2 regions of the Stenotrophomonas sp. YJH_SMC_120 genome follow, and region 2 is predicted to be linked to the other one. Evidence: predicted binding sites of a transcription regulator. Region 2 holds the regulator's gene; the other holds the start of a gene.

Region 1 (4,147 bases), on a different contig from region 2:
TGGCAGGAGTTCTGACCCCACGCAGAAAGCATCCGCCCATGGGGTGGATGCACCAGCATGGCGGGCCACGGGGCCAGATCCCTTTCCCACGGGAAAGGGATCTGACCCCTTATGCATGGAAAGTGATGCAAATCTCACTTCATAATCCAATGCAGAGGCCGATATCCCCATCGAGCCTGCACCAACGTGCTGGCGCCCGCCCCTGATCACAGACTCCATGTCCGACGGCCACGACACTGAACTGCATGATGTCCACGCGGCCGACGCCGCGGACGAACGCTTCCTGGTCCGCAACCCCCGCCAGCTGCGGCAGCTGCTGCGCTCGCTGATCGACCAGCGATCACTGATCAACGCGCATATCGACGGCCGGGATCGTTCCTTCCCGACCGCCCTGCTTGATCTCGACGAGGACGAAGACTACCTGCTGCTCGACGGCAGCCCGCAGGAGGCATCGAACCGTGCCGCAGAGCAGGCCGACCACCTGCTCTGCTTCGCCCAGCTTGAACGTGTCCTTGTGCGGTTCCGCCTGCACGAACTGCAGCGCGTGGACAACGATGGCCACGTCGCCTTCCGCGCCCCGCTGCCGGACGAACTGGTGCATCTGCAGCGCCGTGAGCTGTACCGGCTGGAGACCCCGGTCACCGACTCGCCGCATCTGCTGCTGCCACCCGGCGAAGCACGTGCCGAAGCGCTGTCGATGCGGGTGGTGGACATCAGCGGTGGCGGCCTGGCCGTAGTGGTTCCCAACGACTGCGCCGTATTCGGCCTGCAGAAGCGCTACCCGGCGCAGCTGTCGCTGCCCGATGGCCCCGACCTGGACATCGAACTGGTGGTCTGCAACCTGCTGCCACAGCGACAGCCCAATGGCATCGAGGTCAAGCGCGTGGGAATGCGCTTTGACAGCCTGCCGCGCGGCGGCGACAGCGCCATCCAGCGCTACATCTTCCGCATCGACCGCCAGCGCAAGGCGCGCCGCAACGGCGAGCTCTGAGGCCCGTTCGACCGTTCGTGCCGGCCGGCGGCCGGCAACCCGCATGACGCCGTTGCCGGCCAGCGGCCGGCACTACCGATCTCCGGCGGATCCACGCCATATACGGGCGCCGGCCGCGCCGCGGCAGATCCACGCCATGCGTGGATACCTCTCCCCCGGCACCTAAAGTCCCCCCACGCGGGGCCGATATCGAGCCTGACACCGGGACTTCCGGCAGAACCAGGACCCCTCGATGAACGACAAGACCAGCTCCGCCGCCAGCGCCGGTGGCGAATTCCTCAGCTTCACCCTCGGCGCCGAGCACTACGGCGTGGACATCCTCAAGGTGCAGGAGATCCGTGGCTACGATGCGGTCACCCGCGTGCCGGACGCCCCGGACTACATCAAGGGTGTGATCAACCTGCGCGGCACCATCGTGCCGGTCATCGACCTGCGCTTGAAGCTGCGCCTGGACAACGCCCGCTACGACGCTTTCACCGTGATGATCGTGCTCAACGTCGAAGACCGCGTGGTCGGCATCGTGGTCGACAGCGTGTCGGACGTGATCCCGCTGTCGGCCGAGCAGATCCGCCCGACCCCGGAGTTCGGCGCTGCAGTCGACACCCGCTTCATCTCCGGCATCGGCACCCACGACGACCGCATGCTGATCCTGCTGGACATCGAGACCCTGCTCGACAGCGCCGACATGGGCCAGGCCTCCCTCGCCGAAGACGCTGCCGCCTGATCCATCGGACCTGCTTCACGTTCTGGTCACAAAACCCTTCAGTTTCCCCCAGCAGTGCCGATAGGGGGACAGAAGCCGGTCGCGCAGGAGCGCGCGGAACCGGAACGACCATCACCATCCCCGGAGATACACCTCGATGAAGTCCCTGCTTGCGTTCGTTTCGGCCGCTGTCCTGGCCACCACCGCTTCCTCCGCGTTCGCCCAGGCGGCCGACATGATCCCGCCGGAACTGGCCCCGCGTTCGGTCGGCAAGGACGGCATGGTCTGTGGCAAGGTCGAAAAGGCCCGCTACGCAGAAGGTTCCGAAGGCCAGCCGACCTTCCTGTACATGGGCGGTGCTTTCCCGCGCCACACCTTCTCGGCCCGCATCGCCGGCGAGAACCGCGGCAAGTTCTCCTTCCCGCTGGAAACCCTGGAAGGCAAGACCGTGTGCGTGATCGGCAAGATCCAGCGCGACGCCTCGCGCGCGGAAATCGAAGTCAGCTCGCCGGCGGGCCTGAAGCTGGCCAACATCAAGTAATCCGCTGTCCGTCGAACCACGCCGGAGCTTGTGCCGGCGTGGTTTCTGCTGCAACCGGGCCCGACGCCCGGACGCGTCTGCCTTAGGAGATCGCAACGCCCATGCCGTGGATCAACAACCTGAAACTGATGCCGAAGCTGCTGTTGACCTTCGGCGTCCTCCTGCTGGTGATGCTGCTGCAGGGCATCGTCGCCTATCGCGGACTGCATTCGCTGAACAACGTCACCACCGAGTTGGCCGGTTCGCGCATGGAAAGCATCCGCATGGCCGGCGAGATGCGCGGCATGCTGGGCGAGTACCGCAATGCCGCCTACCAGCAGCTGATCCGCGCCAGCGATGACGTCAAGTCCGACGCGCGCAAGCAGGCCGTCGACCTGCGCACCAGCATGGACACGTCGATCAAGGAATACCCGAAGCTGGTCGACAACGCGCAGCAGAAGAAGCTGTTCGATACCTTCGCCAAGGAATGGAAGGACGCCCTGGCCTCCTACGACAGCGTCACCGAGATGCTGGAGCTGGACCTGCCGGACGATGCCATCGATACCTTCGTAGGCGAGACCCGCACCAAGCACCGCAAGGCTGCATCGGCGCTGGAAGCGCTGATCGCCGAAGACAACCGCCTCGCCCGCGCCTCGCGCGAAGAGGCCGCTTCCACCTATTCCGCCTCCGCCGTGCTGACCGTGATCGCCCTGCTGGGCGGCGCCGCGCTCGGCCTGGTGCTGGTCTGGCTGTTCGCCCGCGCCCTGGTCGGCAGCGTGCGTGGCGCCGTGTCGGTTGCCAACGACGTGGCCGGCGGCAAGCTCGATGGCCACATCGACGTCAGCCGCCAGGATGAAGTGGGCGAACTGATGCAGGCCATGCAGCGGATGCAGCGCGACCTGCGCGAACGCATCGAAACCGACCAGGCCGTTGCCCGCGAGAACCTGCGCATCCGCACCGCGCTGGACTACAGCTCGACCGGTGTCTACCTGACCGATACCAGCAACACCATCGTCTACAGCAACCGCGCCCTGCAGCAGACCCTCAGCCAGTACCAGGATGAAGTACGCCGCGACCTGCCGGACTTCGACGCCCAGGCCTCGTTGATCGGCAAGCCGGTCACCGTGCTGGAACACCGCGGCGAGATGGACCAGACGCTGTTGGGCAACCTGAAGGCCCACGGCGTCGCCCGTCGCCCGATGCAGTACGGCGATGCCCAGTTCGCGCAGGTGGTGTCGACCATCCGCAACGAAGGCGGCGACACCGTCGGCTACGTGGTGGAATGGCGCGACCGCACCCAGGAAGCACTGGTCGAAGCCGAAGTGGCGCGCGTGATCGCCCAGGCCGCCGCCGGCGACCTGTCCGGCCGCATCGACGCCAGCGACAAGGAAGGCTTCTTCCTGCAGCTGGCCCAGCAGATCAACGGCCTGCTGGACGCCAATGCCGGCAGCATCGAACAGATCTCCGGCCTGCTTGCCGCGCTGTCGCAGGGTGACCTGACCGTGCGCATGCACGGCGACTACCAGGGCGTGTTCGCCCGCATGCGCGACGACGCCAACGCCACCGCCGCGCAGCTGAGTGAAATCGTCACCCGCATCAAGCAGTCCAGCCGCGCGATCAGCTCGGCCGCCGGCGAGATCGCCTCGGGCAACAGCGACCTGTCGCGCCGTACCGAGCAGCAGGCCGCCAACCTGGAAGAGACCGCTGCCTCGATGGAGGAACTGACCTCCACCGTGCGCCAGAACGCCGAGCACGCCCGCCAGGCCAACCAGCTTGCCATCGGCGCGCACGGTGTCGCTTCGCAGGGCGGCGAGGTGGTCGGCCAGGTGGTCACCACCATGTCGGCCATCGAAGCCTCGTCGAAGAAGATCGCCGAGATCATCTCCGTCATCGACGGCATCGCTTTCCAGACCAACATCCTGGCGCTGAACGC
Region 2 (4,147 bases):
CATCGGCGCCCGCGAGCAGCTGTACGGCTACGGCCGCCAGCTCGGCATCGCGGTGCACGAGGCCAACAGCGGCACCGACCTGGACCAGCTGCTGGAACGCCTGAAGGACTACAAGCTGGTGCTGATCGACACCGCCGGCCTGGGCCCGCGCGACCGCGCGCTGGCCGCGCAGCTGCAGTGGCTGCGCGCCGCCCGCCAGGTACGCACCCTGCTGGTGCTGCCGGCCAACACCAGCTTCGGCGACATGGACGAGGTGGTCCGCCGCTTCGGCGCCGCCAACCTGCAGGGCCTGGTGCTGAGCAAGCTGGACGAGACCGGCCGCTTCGGCAACGCCCTGTCAGTGGCCGTGGACCACGCCCTGCCGATCACCTGGGTGACCGATGGCCAGGACGTTCCGGAGGACCTGCACCGGGCCAGTGCGGCCAATCTCGTACTTCGCCTTGAAGATTTGCGCCGCGCGGCCGATATGCCCTGCAACCCGGAGTTGAACCATGCCGTCGCGTGAGTACGCCAAGCTGACCAAGACCTTCCCGCTGTCGGCCACCCGCAGCGAGCCGCTCGGCCCTGTGCGCACCATTGCCGTCACTGGCGGCAAGGGCGGCGTGGGCAAGACGAATGTGTCCGCCAACCTGGCGGTGGCACTGGCCGGCATGGGCAAGCGCACGCTGCTGCTGGACGCCGACCTGGGCCTGGCCAACATCGACGTGATCCTGGGGCTGAACCCGACCTTCACGCTGGCCGACCTGGTCGCCGGCCGCTGCTCGCTGGACGACGTCATCGTCGAAGGCCCGAACGGCGTGCTGGTGGTGCCGGCCGCGTCCGGCCGCCGGCACATGGCCGAGCTGGCCCCGGCCGAGCACGTCGGCCTGGTCAACGTGTTCTCCGACCTGGAACGCGAACTGGACATCATGGTGGTGGACACCGCCGCCGGCATCACCGACGGCGTGCTGACCTTCTGCCAGGCCGCGCAGGACACCGTGGTGGTGGTCTGTGACGAGCCGGCCTCGATCACCGACGCCTACGCGCTGATCAAGGTGCTGTCGCGCGAACGCGGCGTGGACCGCATCCAGGTAGTGGCCAACATGGTGCGCGACCCCAACGAGGGCCGCGTGCTGTACGAAAAGCTGACCCGCGTCTGCGAGAAGTTCCTCGCCGATGTCTCGCTGAACTACCTGGGCTGCGTGCCGCAGGACGACTGGCTGCGCCTGTCGGTGCAGCGCCAGCAGCCGGTGGTGAAGGCCTACCCGTCCAGCCCGGCCGCGCTGGCGATCACCGAGATCGCGCGTCGCACCGCACGCTGGCAGGCGCCGACCGAACCGCGTGGCGGCGTCGAGTTCTTCCTCGAGCGCATCCTCAAGCAGCGCGGGGTGGCCGCATGAAAGGCGCAGCCCAGTACAGGGAAGTCCAGCGCTCGGCGGCCAACGAGGTCATCGCCCAGCATTCGGACCTGGTGCGGCGCATCGCCCACCACCTGGCCGCGCGGTTGCCGGCCAGCGTTGAAGTGGACGACCTGATCCAGGCCGGCATGATGGGCCTGATCGAAGCGTCGCGCAGCTACGACGCCGACCAGGGCGCCTCGTTCGAGACCTATGCCTCGATCCGCATCCGCGGTTCGATGATCGACGAGATCCGCCGTGGCGACTGGGTGCCGCGCTCGGTGCACCGCCGTGCCCGCGATGCCGCCGCCACCATCCGCCGCCTGGAACAGAGCAGCGGCCGCGCCGCCAGCGCCACCGAGGTGGCCGCCGCGATGGAGATGCCGCTGCCCGAATACCTGCGGTTGATGGAGGACGCCGCACGTGGCCAGGTGCTGAGCCTGGAGTCGCGCATCGAGGACCAGGGCGAGCTGGACACCGTCGCCCAGGGCGGCCCGACCCCGCAGCAGGTACTGGAGCGTGGTGAGTTCGGCCGCGAGCTGGGCAAGGCCATCGGCCACCTGCCCGAGCGCGAACAGCTGGTGCTCTCGCTCTACTACGAGCAGGAACTGAACCTGAAGGAGATCGGCGCGGTGCTCGGCGTGAGCGAGTCGCGGGTCTGCCAGATCCACGGCCAGGCGGTGCTGCGCCTGCGTGGCCGGCTCAAGATTTTCGAGGCGGCGGACGCCGGCCTGGAAGAATGAACATGCCCGAGGCGGCTGCCCCCGGCCGCCCGGAATGAACAACAAAGGAACTCTGCTTTGAACAAGAACATGCGCATCCTGATCGTCGATGACTTCTCGACCATGCGTCGGATCGTCAAGAACCTGCTGGGCGATCTGGGCTTCACCAATACCGCCGAAGCCGAGGACGGGCATGCCGCGCTGTCGCTGCTGCAGAGCCAGCCGTTCGATTTCGTGGTCACCGACTGGAACATGCCGGTGATGACCGGCATCGAGCTGCTGAAGGCGATCCGTGCCGATGCCAAGCTGAAGACCCTGCCAGTGCTGATGGTCACCGCCGAAGCCAAGCGCGAACAGATCATCGAAGCCGCCCAGAACGGCGTGAACGGCTACATCATCAAGCCATTCACTGCGCAGACGCTGGAAGAGAAGCTCGGCAAGATCTTCGAACGCCTGGCGGCCAGCGCCTGATGGATACCACGGTCGACAAGAGCGCCCTCGCCCTGCGCCTGCAGGAAGCCCTGGACGCACTCGAGTCCGGTGACGAGGCCGCCTGGCGGCAGCGCATCGACGGACTGGTCGCGCTGCGTACGCAGCCGATGATGAGCGGCCTCTCGCGGCTGGCCCGCGAGCTGGGGCAGGCACTGGGTGAGCTGCCGACCGTGCCCAGCGAGGCCGGTGAGCTGGACGACGCCTGCGCACGCCTGGACCACGTGGTGGCCATGACCGAACAGGCCACGCACCGCACCCTGGACCTGGCCGAGGAATGCCGCAGCTTGACCGAACAGCTGCGTGCTGAAGGCCTGCAGCCGGGCCAGGACGCGCAGCTCGAGCGCATCCGCCACAACCTGACCGAGATCGCCCTGACCCAGAGCTACCAGGACCTGACCGGGCAGATCATCCGTCGCGTGGTCGGCATCGTCCGCCGCGTGCACGAGGGCTTCGGCGCACTCGGCCTGCCGCCGGAACAGCATCGCACCGACCCGGAACTGGCCGGGCCGGCACTGAAGGGACTGGACCGCCACGCGGTCTCGCAGAACGACGCCGACGACCTGTTGTCGGATCTGGGGCTGTAAGCATGAGCGCGGTATCCGACGACATCACTGCCGATTTCATCATCGAGGCACAGGAAATCCTGGATCGCCTGGGCGAACAGCTGGTGTCGCTGGAGCAGGCACCGCAGGACACCGAGCAGCTCAACGCGGTGTTCCGTGGATACCACACGCTCAAGGGCGGTGCCGGCTTCCTTGGCGTCACCGCGATGGTCGAGCTGTGCCACGCCGCTGAAGAGGCCCTGGGCATCGCGCGTGCCGGGCAGGCGGTGCTGCAGGCCCACCACTTCGACGCCGCCCAGCAATCGCTGGACTACCTGCAGTCGATGCTGGACGCCGTGTCCTCCGGCACCGAGCCGGGTTATGCGCCGCCGGACCTGATCGCGCAGTTCGACATGAACGGTGGCACTGCCGCGCCGGTCGCTGCGGCCGCGCCTGCGGCAGCCGGCAGCGACCTGATCACCGACGACGAATTCGAGGCCCTGCTCGACCAGCTGCATGGCGGCAACGCGCCGACCGCGGTCGCGCCGGCGAAGAAAGCCGACGATGGCTTGATCAGCGAAGACGAGTTCGAAGCCCTGCTGGACCAGCTGCACGGTGGCGCTGCGCCAGGCGCCAAGCCTGCTGCCGCCGTCGCGGCGGCCCCCGCCGCAGCACCGCGCCCGGCACCCGCCCCGGCACCTGCAGCCAAGCCGGCAGCCAAGCCGATGGCCGAGGCCGAGCACACCGTGCGCGTGGACACCAAGCGCCTGGATGCGATCGTCAACCTGATCGGCGAACTGGTGCTTTCCCGCAACCGCCTGAAGACCCTGCGTGCACGCCTGCGCGACGAGGAGCTGGACCGCGCCGTATCGACGCTGGACATCGCCACTGCCCGCCTGCAGTCGGCGGTGATGCGTACCCGCATGCAGCCGGTGGGCAAGGTGTTCTCGCGCTTCCCCAAGGTCGCCCGCGACGTCGCCCGCTCGCTGAAGAAGGAAGTGGACCTGGAGCTGGT

What was found. Region 2 encodes FliA, which starts transcription of late flagellar genes. Its sites were predicted from a motif close to TAAAGTTTNNCNNNCNNNGGCCGATAA; they were not measured.
Region 1: the regulator FliA is predicted to act here: its motif matches at 1,155-1,181, upstream of AC5P60_RS21125 (chemotaxis protein CheW).

Annotation. Positions count from the first base shown of each region.
Region 1 covers NZ_JCAFRY010000035.1:458-4,604, forward strand. The annotation lists partial or broken gene AC5P60_RS21115 (methyl-accepting chemotaxis protein) at 1-15, shown strand, start outside; gene AC5P60_RS21120 (flagellar brake protein) at 218-991, shown strand; gene AC5P60_RS21125 (chemotaxis protein CheW) at 1,224-1,715, shown strand; gene AC5P60_RS21130 (hypothetical protein) at 1,852-2,235, shown strand; gene AC5P60_RS21135 (methyl-accepting chemotaxis protein) at 2,337-4,147, shown strand, end outside.
Region 2 covers NZ_JCAFRY010000028.1:27,349-31,495, forward strand. The annotation lists gene flhF (flagellar biosynthesis GTPase FlhF) at 1-505, shown strand, start outside; gene AC5P60_RS20275 (MinD/ParA family ATP-binding protein) at 492-1,379, shown strand; gene AC5P60_RS20280 (RNA polymerase sigma factor FliA) at 1,376-2,119, shown strand; gene cheY (chemotaxis response regulator CheY) at 2,177-2,569, shown strand; gene AC5P60_RS20290 (protein phosphatase CheZ) at 2,569-3,174, shown strand; gene AC5P60_RS20295 (chemotaxis protein CheA) at 3,177-4,147, shown strand, end outside.